3 regions of the Arthrobacter sp. BF1 genome follow, and region 1 is predicted to be linked to each of the others. Evidence: riboswitches for the same ligand, from Rfam matches in the RefSeq annotation. Region 1 holds a riboswitch; each other region holds the start of a gene.

Evidence for each region. A riboswitch is a leader RNA that binds a small molecule or an ion and turns the genes downstream of it on or off. The one in region 1 is predicted to bind thiamine pyrophosphate.
Region 2: linked by a shared signal. The riboswitch ahead of thiO (glycine oxidase ThiO) and the one ahead of thiC (phosphomethylpyrimidine synthase ThiC) in region 1 are both predicted to bind thiamine pyrophosphate.
Region 3: linked by a shared signal. The riboswitch ahead of AC1MCD_RS18420 (ECF transporter S component) and the one ahead of thiC (phosphomethylpyrimidine synthase ThiC) in region 1 are both predicted to bind thiamine pyrophosphate.

What each region holds. Positions count from the first base shown of each region.
Region 1 covers NZ_CM155271.1:2,516,488-2,521,876, reverse strand. The annotation lists gene AC1MCD_RS11870 (alpha/beta hydrolase) at 1-621, shown strand, start outside; gene thiC (phosphomethylpyrimidine synthase ThiC) at 604-2,382, opposite strand; TPP riboswitch at 2,492-2,599, opposite strand; gene AC1MCD_RS11860 (VOC family protein) at 2,718-3,593, shown strand; gene AC1MCD_RS11855 (hypothetical protein) at 3,707-4,144, shown strand; gene rpsP (30S ribosomal protein S16) at 4,357-4,773, shown strand; gene AC1MCD_RS11845 (RNA-binding protein) at 4,775-5,017, shown strand; gene rimM (ribosome maturation factor RimM) at 5,131-5,389, shown strand, end outside.
Region 2 covers NZ_CM155271.1:2,852,187-2,857,575, reverse strand. The annotation lists gene AC1MCD_RS13340 (RNB domain-containing ribonuclease) at 84-1,586, opposite strand; gene thiE (thiamine phosphate synthase) at 1,671-2,405, opposite strand; TPP riboswitch at 2,433-2,552, shown strand; gene thiO (glycine oxidase ThiO) at 2,545-3,867, shown strand; gene thiS (sulfur carrier protein ThiS) at 3,864-4,100, shown strand; gene AC1MCD_RS13320 (thiazole synthase) at 4,105-4,920, shown strand; gene AC1MCD_RS13315 (4a-hydroxytetrahydrobiopterin dehydratase) at 4,978-5,389, shown strand, end outside.
Region 3 covers NZ_CM155271.1:3,910,156-3,915,544, reverse strand. The annotation lists gene AC1MCD_RS18450 (Na+/H+ antiporter subunit D) at 1-399, shown strand, start outside; gene AC1MCD_RS18445 (Na+/H+ antiporter subunit E) at 396-941, shown strand; gene AC1MCD_RS18440 (MrpF/PhaF family protein) at 938-1,216, shown strand; gene mnhG (monovalent cation/H(+) antiporter subunit G) at 1,206-1,613, shown strand; gene AC1MCD_RS18430 (DUF4235 domain-containing protein) at 1,684-1,947, opposite strand; gene AC1MCD_RS18425 (heme-degrading domain-containing protein) at 2,029-2,571, opposite strand; TPP riboswitch at 2,628-2,765, shown strand; gene AC1MCD_RS18420 (ECF transporter S component) at 2,838-3,458, shown strand; gene AC1MCD_RS18415 (ABC transporter ATP-binding protein) at 3,458-5,071, shown strand; gene AC1MCD_RS18410 (energy-coupling factor transporter transmembrane component T family protein) at 5,068-5,389, shown strand, end outside.

The DNA of each region.
Region 1 (5,389 bases):
GGTTTCGACCCCGTCGCTGAACCGGTTGAATCCTCCTTTGATGCGGACACCGCGATCGTGCTGAAATCCTTGGCGGATGATGGCCGGGGGGCAGCAGGCGGTCATATCGTAGCGCATGCCGAGGGTGCTATTTCCGCCATGTTGGCAGCCGTCCAACGCCCGGATCTGGTGTACTCACTGACGCTTGTGGAGCCGGCGTGTTTGTCGTTGACTGCTGAGCTGCCCGCCACGGCCGCGCACCGTGCCCTCATGCAACCGCTTTTCGATGTCAGGCATCAACTGGGCGACGACGACTTCCAGCGCGAATACGTCCGGCGCATGTTCGCCGTGGATCTTCACGAGCCTGCGTCCACGGAGGAGCGGCGTTCGGCGCGCCGGCTCCGGTTGCAGGCACCCTCGTGGGAAGCTCCGCTGCACATTGTGCCGGGCGTCGCCACCATGGTGTTGACCGGCGGATGGGAGCCGCTTTATGAGGAGATCGCCGGTTACCTGAAGGAGACCGGCGCCCTGCACCGCATTGCCGCGGGCGGGCACCGGCCTCAGGATTCAGTTGAAGGCGACCGTGCCATCCGGTCCTTCATTGCCGACGTCAGCCGGTCACACTCAGTCCAGGCCTCCTGAGGGCACGGCCCCGGCGGGCCGGGGGACCTGCGGTTCGGGCAGGTATACCTTCGCGCCCCTGGCCAGGAACTCCTCGCTTTTTTCCCGCATGCCGCTGTAAATCCCGGCAATGGCAGCCTGGGCATCAGCGGAGCCGTACTCGTCCCGGATGTCCTGGCTGATCCTCATCGAGCAAAACTTCGGACCGCACATGGAGCAGAAGTGCGCGGTCTTGGCGGGCTCAGCCGGCAGGGTCTCGTCGTGGAACGCCTCGGCGGTCACCGGATCCAGGGACAGCGCAAACTGGTCGCGCCAGCGGAATTCGAACCTCGCCTTGGACAGGGCATCGTCCCGCTCGTGGGCTCCCGGGTGGCCCTTGGCGAGGTCGGCAGCGTGGGCAGCGATCTTGTACGTGATCACGCCGGTCTTGACGTCGTCCTTGTTGGGCAGGCCCAAGTGCTCCTTCGGCGTCACGTAGCAGAGCATGGCGGTGCCGTACCGGGCGATTTCGGTGGCTCCTATGGCCGAGGTGATGTGGTCATAACCGGGTGCGATGTCAGTCACCAGCGGCCCCAGTGTGTAGAACGGGGCGCCCTTGCACAGCTCCTGCTGGCGTTCCACATTCTCCCGGACCAGATGGAACGGGATGTGACCGGGGCCCTCCACCATCACCTGCACGTCGAAGGCCCAAGCCCGCTGGGTCAACTCGGCCAGGGTGTCCAGTTCGGCGAACTGGGCCGGGTCATTGGCGTCCGCCGTCGCTCCCGGGCGCAGCCCGTCACCCAGGGAGAAGGCGACATCGTACTGGGCAAAGATTTCGCACAGCTCATCGAAGTGGGTGTAGAGGAAGTTCTCCTGGTGGTGGGCGAGGCACCAGCCGGCCATGATGGACCCGCCGCGCGAGACGATGCCCGTGACGCGGTTGGCGGTGAGGGGCACATAACGCAGCAGCACGCCGGCGTGGATGGTCATGTAGTCCACGCCCTGCTCGCACTGTTCGATCACGGTGTCGCGGAAAATCTCCCACGTCAGCTTGTTGGCCTCACCGTTGACTTTCTCCAGCGCCTGGTAGATCGGCACAGTCCCGATGGGCACGGGTGAATTGCGGATGAGCCATTCACGGGTGGTGTGGATGTCGTCGCCGGTGGAGAGGTCCATCACTGTATCCGAGCCCCACTGCGTGGCCCACTGCAGTTTGTCCACCTCCTCGGCAATGGAGCTGGTGACGGCCGAGTTGCCGATGTTGGCGTTGATCTTTACCAGGAAGGCCTTGCCGATGATCATGGGCTCGGATTCCGGGTGGTTGATGTTGTTCGGGATGATGGCGCGGCCGGCGGCCACTTCGCTGCGGACCAGTTCCACGTCGCAGTTTTCGCGGAGGGCCACGAACTGCATCTCGGGCGTCACCATTCCCCGGCGGGCATAGTGCATTTGCGTGACGGTTTTGCCGCCGACGGCGCGGCGGGGCACCGGCTGTTCGCCCTTCCACTCCGCGGAGGCGGCGCCGCGGCGGACGGCCGATTTGCCGTCGTCGAGCAGGTTCCGTTCCCGGCCGCTGTACGGCACTGTGTCACCGCGCGCTTCGATCCAGGCGCACCGGAACGGGCTGAGCCCCACCACCGGATCGCTGCCGGGACCGGCCGTGCGGTAGACCCGGAAGGGGCCGTTCTCCTCGCCGTTGGGTGACGGGTCGAGGGCGATTTCGGTGACGGGCACCCTGATTCCGGTACTTCCATCGCTGATATACGCCAGCGAGTGGGATTCCAAGGACCGGCTTTCCACGGGTTGGGCCGGCGTCGATGGGGATTCGGCCCGTGCGGTGCCCGCTTCCGCTCCCGCGAAGCCGGTGGCTGTCGCATTTTGGGCAGGAATGGGCCATGCTTTTTGCGTACTCAAGGGAATACTCACTTCCTTCGCCGGCATTACCCGGACAGGTTCAACGGTCGCAGGCCGCGTCAGCCCGATCTCAGCCCCTGCAAGGGCACCCGTGTGGTCAAGACGAAGCTACCACAGCCGATGCGGGATCCTTCGGAACACTTGAATTAAATTGAAGCTTCAAGTAAATTAGAGGCATAACGGTCTTCAATCCCGAAGGCCGGCGGATCGGGAGCGTTCACATGACTGCAGAAGCCACCAACCAGGATCTTCTACCTGCCGACCTCTCCATGGGCACAGTGATGCTCAAGGTGGGCGACATGAAGCTGATGACGGATTACTACCAGCGCGCCCTGGGCCTGGAGGTGGTCGCCGAAGAGGATGGTGGCGTTTACCTTGGCCGCCTCAACCGCCCCCTGGTCCACCTGGCGCCCGCGCCGTCCCTGCACTTGCCGGGCAGGGGAGAGGCCGGGCTCTTCCATACGGCTCTGCTCTTTGACGACCAGGCTGCGCTGGCTGCCACCGTGGCCACCGCCGCCCAGTTCGATCCCCGGCTTTTCACCGGCAGTGCCGACCACCTTGTCAGCGAGGCCTTCTACTTCAACGACCCCGAGGGCAACGGTATCGAGCTCTACTGGGACCGCCCCCGCAAAAACTGGTCCTGGAACGGCACCGAAGTGGTGATGGACAGCCTGGCGCTGCCGCCGCAGCGCTACCTCGAGCAGCACCTGTCCCAGGCATCCCTGGAGGGCCAGCTGGGTACCGAAGCGGGCGTGGGCCATATCCACCTCCAGGTGGGGGATGTCCAGTCCGCGCACGATTTCTACGTGGGCACCCTGGGCTTCGAAAAGACCGCAGGCTGGCATGGCCAGGCCCTGTTTGTCTCGGCCGGCCGGTATCACCACCACATGGCCATGAATGTCTGGAACAGCCGCGGTGCCGGGCCGCGCAAAGACACTCTGGGCCTTGGCGAGGTGCTCATCGAGGTGGCTTCCGGTGACGACGTCGGAGCCCTCGCTGACCGCTTGAAGGTCGCCGGGGTGGCCTCCCACCACACTGGCGCCGAGCTGCGGTTCGAGGATCCCTGGCGTAACAACATCCGGGTTGCTGTCCGCTGAGACCGGTGGCCGGAAGTGCGGGCTGCCATGCACTAGGCTGATTTCGAACGGCCGGGGCGGCACCCTATGCTGCCCGTCTGGGCCGCACCGTCGACGGAATGAGGGCTGTTCCCATGGGCTTCACTGAAATCTTTGTAGCTACCCACGACGCCGCGCTGAAGCGCGCCGGCGTCCTCGATGCCGGCGGCTCGCCGTCCGGCCCCGCGCTGCGGATACCTGGCGTCAGTGATTTCGAAATCGAACAGCTGGGCGATCTCGCCGGGGCCGCGGTCCACGCCGGTGGTGAGGGGTACGAACTCGCCATGGTTGACGTTTCCAGCGACTCCCTCCTTGGAGTTCCGCCGGCCATGGTCCGGGCTCTCGCGGACCTCCTCACCTATGAGACTGAGGGCGAGGGCAACGTGCTGGATGACGTGGCCGAAAAATGGGCCGCCCAGGACGACATGCCCTTCGGCGCGGCTGACGCCCGGACGTATGTCCAGCAGCTTGCCGAGCTCGCCGGCGGAATCGACGACGCCGATCGCACCGGTTTGTACGTCTGGTCATCCTAGACCCGCAAGAGGCCGCCGCGTCCGCCGGTCTGCCCCATCCCGACGTGTCAAGTCGAAATCCTGGCGCTGATCTGGCACAATAAACAGGTACTCGATCTGCGTGGCCCCTCTCTCCGCGTCCGGATCCTGTCCTTCGAACCCTCAAGTACGGCCCGCCCCACGGGTGCAGAACGTCGGTTCAACCCTTTTCTGAAACAGGAGTGACCACAAAAGTGGCCGTAAAGATTCGCCTTAAGCGCTTTGGCAAAATGCGCGCACCGTACTACCGCATCGTCGTCATGGACGCACGCTCCAAGCGTGATGGCCGTGCCATCGAAGAGATCGGCAAGTACCACCCCACCGAAGAGCCCTCATACATCGAGGTCGACACGGACCGTGCCCAGTACTGGCTCGGCGTCGGCGCACAGCCGTCCGAGCAGGTTGCCGCGATCCTCAAGATCACCGGTGACTGGCAGAAGTTCAAGGGCCTGCCGGGTCAGGAAGGCACCCTGAAGACCAAGGCTCCCAAGGCTGCCTTTGTTGCCCCGGAAAAGGGTTCCGTGATCATCCCGGAAGCCATCACCAAGAAGGCAAAGCAGTCTGACGCAGCCGAGGCTCCGGCCGAAGCAGAAGCCACCGAGGCTGAGTAGATTGCTGGCAGAAGCGCTCGAACACCTGGTCCGGGGAATCGTTGATTCGCCGGAAGATGTCAAGGTCAGCTCGAAGAACAACCGCCGCGGGGACACCCTCGAGGTCCGTGTTCATCAGGACGACCTGGGACGGGTGATCGGCCGCCAGGGCCGCACCGCACGTGCACTGCGCACCGTTGTGGCGGCACTGGCAGACGGCGAACCGGTCAGGGTCGACGTCGTCGACACCGACCGCCGCCGCTAAGCGCTCGGCAGTATCAGTTTTTTGCTCCGGCCCTTCCACCCGTCAAGGTGGAGGGGCCGGAGTGCTTTCATCAGAACACCGTGGATCATCCCACAACCGGAACAGAGGAACAGATGCAGCTTCAGGTGGCACGAATCGGCAAACCGCACGGAATCCGCGGGGAAGTGACGGTCCAGGTGCTCACTGACGCTCCGGCCGACCGGTTTGTTCCGGGTACCGAGTTTGTTGTGGAGCCGGCCTCTGCCGGGCCCCTGACTGTAGAGAGTGCCCGCTGGAACAAGGACATCCTGCTGCTCGCGTTCGAGGGAATCGAAACCCGCAACCAGGCCGAGACCCTCCGCGGCGCGAAATTGTTCATCGAAACCGAAGAGC
Region 2 (5,389 bases), 340 kb from region 1:
CCGGGCATCCATATCTACTTCTTCAGTCTAGCCGTACGGACCCCGAATCCCGGCTTTTGGCCCTTGACGCACGGGCAGGCAACTCAGGCCAGAAGCTCGAAGTGGACCTCACGGGCGGCGATATCGGAGGAGATCAGGCGCACCCGCACCGTGGTACCGGATTCCAGGTCGCCGGCGCACCGGGCTGTCACGGCCGGCTCGGCGATCTGGACGATACCCGAGGGGCCGTTGCCGTTCTTCCCGTTCCCGTTCTTCCCGCCGTTCCCGTTTTTGGCGCCGTTGCCGTTGTCTTTCTGCGGCTTGGACCCGGAAATGACAATCGCATCAAACTCCTGGCCGATGTGGTTGACCAGGAGGGCAGCTTCCACGGTGTCCAGTGCCATGCGTTCCATCCGGCTTGCCAGCTGGTCGGATGCGGCCATGATTTCCGGCAGGGTGGGCAGGGCTTCCCGCGCCCAGCCGGGGACCGGCTTGCCGTTGCTCAGGGCTTCGCAGATCACCAGCACAAACCTGTCGATGAGCCGCCGGAGGGGCGCCGTGGTGTGGGCATAGGCCGCACCGATGGCCGACTGGATGGCAGCTTCGGGGACGGTGCCGTCAAACGCCGTGTAGCTTGCTCCGCGGAACAGCATGCCTGCGGAATGCAGGATGGCCAGTTGGCGGGGCTCGGTGGGGTCGAGGCTGCGAAGGTACTCGCCGTAGCTGGTTTTCCCGTCCCACGGCTTGCCGAGGGCCACAGTCTGGAGCCGGAAATGACGGAGGGAGCGCTCGTCCGGGGCGGGCATGGTGCGCAGGATGCCGACCTTCCCCGCCAGCATCATGTCCGCGGCCGCCATTCCGGTCATCAGCGAAATCTGGGCGTTCCAGTCCTCCACCGGAAGCTGGGGCGCCGCCGCAATCCGGTAGCCGCCGTCGGGCAGTTGGACGATTTCCTGCTCCGGCATGTTCAGGCTGGCGCCGCCGCGCTGGCGTTCCAGTTCAACGCGTTTGAGGCCCACTTCCTTCAGGAGCTGCAGCACGGGGTTGGCTGTGCCGGCGTCGATCTCGGCCTGGACGCCCTTGTAGTCCAACTTGGACCGGCTGCGGATGGTGGCCCGCCGGACGGACACGCTGCCAACGTGGGCGGCGTCGTCGAGCCCGAATTCCCAGACAAACGCCGCGCACAGCTGATCGGCCAGGAGGCTGCCCGCCTCCTCGCTGATGACCTCGGGGTGCAGCGGGATCCGGCCGTCCGGGGCGTAGAACGTCTGGCCGCGGCGGCGGGTTTCGGCGTCCAGATTGCCGCCGGGGCGGACAAACGAGGGCACGTCGGCGATGGCGTATAGCACCCGGTAGCCCTCGCCGGAACGCTCGATGAACAGTGCCTGGTCAAGGTCCGTGGACGATGCCGGATCGATGGTCAGGAACTCAACGTCCGTGAGGTCAGCGGCCGGCAGCTGATGAGCGGCCACGGCCGCCTCGGCGTCCCGGACCGCCTCGGCCGGGTAAGGCCCGGGCAGTTCCAGTTCAGTCCGCAGGGCACTCAGGGCTGCTGCGAGGGCGTTGTTCTTCTCATGGACGTTGGGGGCCAACCGATGATGGGACACAAAAGTCAGGTTAGCTCGATTTCGCGGGATCGCGCACGCCCCGCCCCGCTGCGCGCGGGATCTCAGGAGTTGCGCGCTCGATTCTCAGGCAGCGCCGGCGTCCAAGGCGGCCAGGAGGGCCGCGGCAGCTGCTGCCGGATCAGAGGCCTCGGTAATGGCGCGAACCACAACGATCCTGCTGGCGCCTGCCGCCACAACCTGCTCAACGTTGTCCAGGCCGATCCCGCCGATTGCAAACCAGGGGAGCGCGGCTTGGGTTCCGGAGGCAGCGACGGCGTCCGCCGCATATCGAACGAGGTCAAGGCCGACGGCGGCCCGGCCGGGTTTGGTGGGGGTGGCCCACACCGGTCCCACACAGAAGTAGTCGAGACCGTCGTCGGCAGTCACCGATGACGACAGCCGGATGGCGCCCTCGATCTGTTCCGTGGTGTGGGTGGAAAGCCCCACCACGGCGCCGGCCCCCAGCAGGGTTCGTGCGGAGGCCACGGGAAGGTCCTTCTGGCCGACGTGGAAGACCGGCGCGCCGGACAGCATGGCGATGTCGGCGCGGTCATTGACTGCCCAGAGCCGTCCGTGGCGGGCTGCGGCCGCCTGAAGGACCGTCAGTAGTTCCAGCTCCTCGGCGGCCTCGATGGCCTTGTCGCGGAGCTGGATGATGTCCACGCCACCGGCAAACGCCGCGTCCACGAACTCAGCAAAGTCCCCGCGGTCGCGGCGTGCATCAGTACACAGGTACAGCCTGGCGCTGTGGGGCAGGCCGCCGCCGGACTCCTGGACAGTGGTGCTGGGGAGGATGCTGGGGCTGGAGGACACGTTCATGGAAACCACCATAGTTCCCCTAAACTGGGCGAGTACTGCGGGAGCCCGTCGCAGCCGTCATAAAGCGGCAGGGCTGAGAGGGCATGAGAGCCGACCGCTTGACCTGATCCGGCTAGTACCGGCGTAGGGAAGGAAACACATGGTCCCCCCATCCGGCGGCGCGCCCGCCAGCACATCTGACACTGCCGCGGGCAGCGGAGTGAACAGTCCCGTCCTGCACGCCGATGTGGCGGTGATCGGTGGCGGAGTCATTGGCCACTGCATCGCCTGGGAGGCACGGCTCTCCGGCCGCTCCGTGGTGGTGATCGATGACGAACCGGGTTCAGGGGCCAGCTGGGCGGCCGCTGGAATGCTCGCGCCCGTCAGCGAGCTGCACTACCAGGAGGAAGGCCTCCTGGAGCTGATGCTCGAGTCCTCGAACCTTTGGCCTGCCTTCGCGGCGACCCTTGCACGGGCGGGGGCAGGGGATTTTGGCTACCTGACGACGCCGACCCTCGCCGTCGGTGCCGACGCAGCGGACCGCCGCGCGCTCATGGACCTCAGGGCCGTCCAGCAGGCCAACGGACTGCTGGTGGAGACGCTGACGGTCCGGGAAGCGAGAGGCAAGGAGCCGCTGCTCAGTCCGGCCATTTCCTGTGCCCTGGAGATCCCGGCGGACCATCAGGTGGACCCGCGGAGGCTGGTCGCATCGTTGCGGGAAGTCCTGGCCGGCCACGATTCGGACGCGGGCACCGCCGTGGTTGGCGCCCGGCAAGGGTTCGCCGTTGGTCACCGCGCCGCCGCGCTTCTCTGGGAGGACGGCCGGGTCAGCGGGGTGAAACTGGCCAGTGGCGGAACAGTCCTGGCGGGGGAGACCATCGTGGCCAACGGCCTTTCGGCGGCTGCCCTGGGGAGCCTGCCGGGCGGGATGCAGCTGCCGCTGAGGCCCGTCTACGGCGACATCCTGCGGCTCGGTGTTCCCCGGCACCTGCGTCCGTTGGTGACGTCCACAGTCCGCGGCCTGGTCCATGGCGTGCCGGTTTATATCGTTCCCCGGCAGGACGGCACGGTGGTGATCGGCGCAACCCAGCGTGAGGACGCATTGCCCCCAGCGGGAGATATGGTCGGCGCGGGACGGGCCGTCTCCGCAGGCGGCGTGTACCAGTTGCTGCGTGACGCGCAGGTCCTGCTGCCCGCCGTCGCCGAGCTGGAGCTCCTCGAATGCACCACCAGGGCGCGTCCCGCGACTCCGGACAACGCGCCCCTGCTGGGCCGGGTCCCCGCTCCTGGCTCAGGAACCGTTCCGGGACTGATCATTGCCACCGGCTTCTACCGTCACGGCGTGCTGCTGGCTCCGGCAGCGGCAGTCATCTGCCGCGACCTGCTGGACGGCAAAGAAGATCCGCGATGGCAGGCCCTCAACCCGGACAGGTTTTCCAGCCAGCCCCCAGCCGCGTTTCAATTCACGAAGGAAACAGCATGAAGATCACCCTCAACGGCTCGCCCCATGCCGTGCCGAGCGACGCCTCCATCACCACCCTGGTCAGCCAGATCACCGGCCGTCCCCTCGCCGCCAACGGCCAGGCCACAGACGGGCAGAAACTTGGCGTCGCCGTTGCCCGCAACTCAGAAGTAGTACCGCGCAGCCAGTGGTTCGTCACGGCGCTCGCCGATGGTGACAGCGTGGAACTGGTCACCGCAGTCCAGGGAGGCTGACACCATGACAGTCATTAACGACTTAAGCACCGGCACCACCTCGGCGGACACCGACCCGCTTGTCATCGACGGCGTCGAGCTGGGCTCCCGCCTCATCATGGGCACCGGCGGCGCCCCCAGTCTGGACGGATTGGGGGCCGCCCTGCTGGCGTCCGGAACGGAGCTCACTACCGTGGCGATGAGGCGGTACTCGCCCGCCGAGTCCGGCTCCCTCTTCCAGCTCCTGGTGGACCATGGAATCCGGGTCCTGCCCAACACCGCCGGCTGCTTCACTGCAAGGGACGCCGTCATGACGGCCGAACTGGCCCGCGAAGCCCTGGAAACGGACTGGGTCAAGCTGGAGGTCATCGCCGACGAACAGACCCTACTGCCGGACGCCGTCGAGCTTGTGGACGCCACTGAACAGCTCGTGAACCGGGGCTTCAAAGTGTTCGCCTACACGAACGATGATCCCGTGCTGGCCTTGCGGCTGGAGAACCTGGGTGCCACCGCGGTCATGCCGCTCGGGGCGCCGATCGGCACAGGCCTGGGGATCCTCAACCCGCACAACATCGAGCTGATCGTCTCGCGCGCTTCCGTTCCCGTGGTGCTGGACGCAGGCATCGGCACGGCGTCGGACGCGGCACTGGCCATGGAATTGGGCTGCGATGCTGTTCTGCTGGCCACGGCCGTGACGCGCGCCCAGAACCCGGCACTCATGGGCGAAGCCTTCAAGCACGCCGTCATCGCCGGTAGGCTGGCGAAAGCGGCCGGCAGGATACCGCGCCGCGAGCACGCCTTGGCGTCTTCGGCGATGGAAAACCGGGCTGAGTTCCTCTAGACCGGCACCCGCCGCCGCCCGCCGGGACGGCTCACGGAACGAACCGAGGAGTCCGCTGTGTCCGGCAACAATGACGTCCTTACCCGCGAACGGCTCGACTCCGTCCTGGCCGTGCTGCCCGACTGGCGGTACCGGCTGGGCGGGCTCGTCACGGTCTATAAAGCGCCGACGGCGGCCGCCGCGCTTGAGCTGATTGCCGCCGTCGGGCGTTTCGCGGAAGAACAGAATCACCATCCCGATCTCGACTGGCGGTATAACAGGGTGTTCATTCGCTACACCTCCCACGAGGCCGGCGGCGAAGTCACTGAGCGGGACGCCGCGGCGGCTGCGGCAGCCACAGAAGCGGCCGCCGCGGCAGGGGCCACTGCCCAGCCGGGACTGTTCAGGACAGTGGAGCTGGGCATCGACACCCCGGACCCGGCGGAAATCGCCGAGGTGTGGCGGGTGGCACTGGGCTATAAGGAGGGCG
Region 3 (5,389 bases), 1.4 Mb from region 1:
GAACTGGGCACTCCGCTCGCCTATGCCCTGGTGATCGGCGGCGTGGTCACCAGCCTGCTGACACTCCTGGCGGTGGCAAGGGTGTGGAACCGTGCGTTCTGGCGCAAGCCCTCGGACGCTGAGCACCCCGACCCCGTCCTCTTGGCGATGCCGGAGGAATCGGCCACCGGCCGCCGGGCCGGCCGCGACAGCGTGACCCTGCTGCCCCGGACCATGGTGGGTTCAACCCTGGGGCTGGTGGTGCTTGGGGTGTCCCTCACTGTCTTCGCCGGCCCGCTGTTCAAGGTCGCGGACCAGGCGGCCCAGGAGATGCTGGACAGGTCCTCCTACATCCAGGCCGTGCTCGGCGAGGACACCATAGTTCCACCACTGGCGCTGAAAGCGGGTGGGGGCGAATGAGCCGCCGCCGGATTTCCCTGCGCCAGGAACTGCCCCTGCTGGTGTGGCTGGTGATCGTCTGGGGTGCGCTCTGGCAGGACTTCAGCCCCGGCAACCTGCTTTTCGGCGCCCTGCTGGCCGTGCTGGTGGCCCGGATGTTTTACCTGCCGCCGGTGGAACTCAGCGGCAGGTTCAATATCGTCCACGCAGTGCCTTTCGCACTGCGGTTCCTCGGCCGGGTGGCGGCAGCGAGCATTGAAGTCATGTACTTGGCGGCCGTCCGTGGACCGAAAGTGATCAACGCAGTTGTCGCGGTCCCGCTGCGGAGCCATCAGGACCTGATCGTCACCGCCGTGGGGCACGTGATCTCGCTGATCCCGGGTTCCCTGGTGGTCGAAGTGGACCGTTCAACGTCCACCCTGTACCTGCACGCGCTCAATATCAGCACCGCCGAGGACGTGGAGAGCCTGCGCGCGGAAGTCCGCTCCATCGAAGCCGGCTTGATCCGCATCATGGGCACGAAGGAAGAACTCGAAGCAGTGCGGCAGGAGAACCCGGCATGATGCAGATCGTCCTGGCTGTCACGGCAGTCATCCTTTCGCTGGCCGCGGCCGGCGCCATCATCCGGATCGCCCGGGGCCCCTCACTGCTCGATAGGGTGCTGGCCTCCGATGTGCTGCTGGCCATCCTCGGCGCGGCGCTGTGCATCGACATGGCCGTGAACCGGCACCTGAACAACCTGATGCTGCTCGTGGCACTGTCGGTGGTCGGCTTCATCGGCTCCGTGACAGTGGCGCGCTTCGTGGCCGACCGGCGGGAGCAGACCCATGAGTCCTGAGGCGAGCCTGATGGATAACGTGATTGATACCGTGACGGCGGTGTTCCTGGTGGCGGGTGCCCTGATGTCCCTGGCAGCCGCCGTCGGGCTCCTCCGCTTCCCCGACCTGCTGAGCCGCATGCACGCGGCCACCAAACCGCAGGTGCTGGGGCTGTTCCTGCTCCTGGCAGCCATCGGCCTGCAGATGCGGACGTGGTGGGTGTGGCCGGTGCTGCTGGTGGCCTGGATTTTCCAGCTGTTGACCGTACCGGTGTCCGCGCACATGGTGGGACGCTCCGGCTATCGCACCAAGCACATGCACCGCGAGCTGCTCAGCTCCGATGACCTGGAGGCCGTGGTCCAGAAGGCGGCCAAGTCCGCCCGTGATGAGGCATCCAACGGCGGCAGCCCGCACTAATACCGGAGTTTTTGTCCAGATAATCCCGCTTTATGGCCGACGAAGCGGGATCATCTGGACAAAAACTCGGCTAGACGATGTCCTGGGTCTTGGCGAAACGGGTGATGGCCCGCTGCGTGCCGCGGTTGGCGAGGACTTGGATGATGGTGCTGACCGAGGCTGAGATCAGCGCGAACGTCAGCGCCGAGCGCAGGCTCGTGGGGGTGTCCTCGCCCTTGCCTGTGGGCGGCTTGTTGCCGGTGGACTTCTCCCACACAGTATTAACCAGCTTGGTGCCGGCAAACCCGGCGGCGAGGCTGATTCCTGTGCCGAGCAGCTTGATGAACAGGTTCATGGGTTGAACTCCTTGTGACCGGGGTCGGGGACTGCCTTTAGCCTAACGCGATCAGGCCGCCAGCCAGCACAAGGCCAGCACCTAGGCCGGGCGCATGGACCCCAGAATCTCCCGGAGCGCCTCCACCACCAGGTCGTGGTCCTGCTGTTGGGGCAGGCCCGAGACCGTCACAGTGGCCACGGCGCCCACTCCGGTGACGTAGACCGGGAAGCACCCGCCATGCGCGGCGTAGACCATTTCGTCATACCAGCCCTGGTCCTCGATCCGGCCGCCCCGCAGCCTGGCGCGCAGGCCCACCAGCAGCGAGGGGATCTCGTACCGTGCGGCCGTTCGCTGCTTGGCCCGGACCCAGTGCTCGTTGTTCGGCGTGGCACCGTCCAGGGCAACGTGGAACAGGACCTGGTCACCTTTGGTGATATCGATGGCGATGGGCAGCTTCCGGGTCTTGCCGAGCTCCACCAGCAGCAGCCCCAGGCTGAGGGAATCGTCCTTCGTGAACCGCGGGAACTGCAGCTCACTGACCTCGGCGTCGATCCGGGCAATCAACGCCTCGAGCGAGCCCGGGGGCTGGCTCTCGTTGGAATCGGGATCGAACGCTGTCACATGGGATGGGTCGGCAGTCATGGCCCACAATCTACCCGCCTGCGGTGTAAACTGGACCACGCCCATCAGGGCAGAATTATTCACGACAGGGGAGCGCCGCCGTCGGGCAACTGCAGGAATGCAGCCGGTGGATGGGCGCTGAGAGTGCGGACAGCCGCAGACCCTCGAACCTGATCCGGTTAGTACCGGCGCAAGGGAGTCGAGCTTCTCAGAGTGTCCGGATCCGGACGGCGCAGGCCGTGCGGCAACCGCGAACACCCTCCCCTCCTGTACCTCAGGAGGTTGACATGACAACAGTAGGCACCAAAAAAGCCAGCTATACGTGGCGCGTTGTGGACATCGTGGTGGCGGCTCTGATCGCCATCGCCGGCGGCGTTATTTTCTGGGCATGGTCCCAAGGTGCGGCGCTGGTCTCCGCACCGATGAACGCCACATACCCGCCCCTGACCGGCCTGATCGCCGGCGGTTGGATGATTCCGGCCGTGCTGGGCATGCTTATCATCCGCAAACCGGGCGCAGCACTGTTCTGCGAAGCTGTTGCCGCCACCGGTGAGCTCATGATGGGTTCGCAGTACGGCACCACCGTGCTGATCTCCGGCATCCTGCAGGGCCTCGGTGCGGAACTCGTGTTCGCCGCCTTCGCCTATAAGAAGTTCAACCTCCCCACTGCCCTGCTGGCCGGTGCCGGGGCGGGGCTCTTCTGCGGCCTGAACGACTCCTTCCTCCCGTGGGGCTGGAACATCGCCTACGAAGCCGGCGATAAAGCCGCCTACATCCTCTTCTGCGCCGTCTCGGGTGCCGTCATTGCAGGTGCTGTCTCCTGGGTCGCCACCCGCGGCCTGGCGAAGACAGGCGTGTTGAGCTCCTTCGCATCCCGGAAGGCCTTCTCCGAGGCCGTCTTCAACTGATGGCCGACGCCGACGCCGGCGCTTCCGCTGTGCGCCCCGCCGCGGTGTCCGCCCGTGGCTGGGGCTGGCGGCACGCCGGCCGCGCCGTACCCGCCGTCCACGGGCTCGACCTGGACATCGCGCCGGGTGAGCGGGTGCTGCTGCTGGGGCCCTCGGGCGCCGGCAAATCAACGCTGCTGCACGCGCTCGCCGGGGTGCTGGGTGACGAAGGGGACGACGCCGACGAGACGGGTTCGCTGCTGATCGACGGCGTTGCGCCGCGCGGCCAGCGCGGCCGTGCCGGACTCATGCAGCAGGATCCCGAAACGCAGGTGGTCCTCTCCAGGCTCGGCGACGACGTCGCTTTTGGTGCCGAGAACCTGGCCGTGCCGCGGGATGAGATCTGGCGGCGGGTGGAGGAAGCGCTCGACGACGTCGGGCTGCGGAGTGCCGGCCGCTCGGACAGTGCGGCCGGGCTCCCGCTGGACCACCCGACGTCGGCCCTGTCCGGCGGGCAGAAGCAGCGGCTGGCGCTGGCCGGCATCCTCGCGATGCGGCCTGGGCTGATCCTGCTGGACGAGCCCACCGCAAACCTCGATCCCGCCGGGGTCCTGGAGGTCCGGGACGCCGTGGGCCGCTGCCTCGACAAGACCGGCGCCACCCTGGTGGTGGTGGAACACCGCGTGTCCGTCTGGAAAGACTTGGTGGACCGGATCGTGGTGCTGCAGCCGGGCTCGGCTGCCGGCGCCTCCGGCAGCAGCTCCGGCACCTCGGGCGGCTCCTCCGGCGTGCTCCTGGACGGGCCGCCGGACCAGGTGCTCGCCGAGGCGCGCAGCATGCTGATCCGCGCCGGCGTGTGGGTGCCGGGCTACGTTCCCGAAACACGGCCCCGGGCAGGCAGTTCCGCCAATACCGGTCAGCTGCTGCTGGCGGCCGAGCAGGTTGCCGTATCCCGTGAACGGCCACGCCGGCGCGGGTTCCGCACCATCCCGCCGGTGCCCGTGCAAACGGGCATCACGGCCCAGGTCCGCGCCGGCCAGGCCCTGACCGTCACCGGCCCCAACGGCGCCGGGAAGTCCACGTTGGCGCTGACCCTCGCCGGACTGTTGGCGCCGGTGGAGGGCAAGGTGTCCGCCGCCGTCGAGCTTTCCGAGGGAGCCGGAATTGATCCGTTCTCGTGGAAGGCCAAACAGCTGATTTCGCGGATCGGCACCGTGTTCCAGGAGCCCGAGCACCAGTTCGTCACGGGGCGGGTCCTGGACGAGCTGATGTTCGGTCCGCGCCATCTGGGGCACGGGGAGGAACGTGTGGACGAGCTGCTGGAGCGGCTGCGCCTCACCCACCTGGTGGACGCGAATCCGTACACCCTGTCCGGCGGCGAAAAACGCCGGCTGTCGGTGGCTACGGTCCTTGCGGCCCATCCGCGCGTCCTAGTGCTCGATGAGCCCACGTTCGGCCAGGACGCCAATACGTGGGCCGAGCTCGCGTCGTTCCTCTCCGAACTGCTCGACGCCGGGACTTCCGTGGTGTCCGTGACCCATGACGAAGAATTCACCGCCGTCCTGGGCGGCACCGAACTGCGTCTGGGCCCGGCCTCGCGCGGCGGCGCCCGCCAGGAGGCGGATGCCGCATGAGGGATGCCCTGACGCTCAGCGGAAACCAGGCCCTGCTGACGCGCGCCAACCCGCTGGCCAAATTCGGCGCCGTCTTCCTCATCACGCTGGTACTGGCGCTCTCCATTGATTGGGTTTCCGCCTCGGTGGCGCTCGCCGCCGAACTGGCACTTTTCCCGCTCGCCGGACTGACGTTGCGCCTGCTCTGGCAACGCGGCTGGCCCCTCATCATCGCGGCAGCTGTGGGCGGCTGGAGCACGGCGATTGTCGCTGCTGACAGCGGTGCTGTACTGCTCGACGTCGGGATCTGGTCCATCAGCGAAGGTTCCCTTCAGCTGG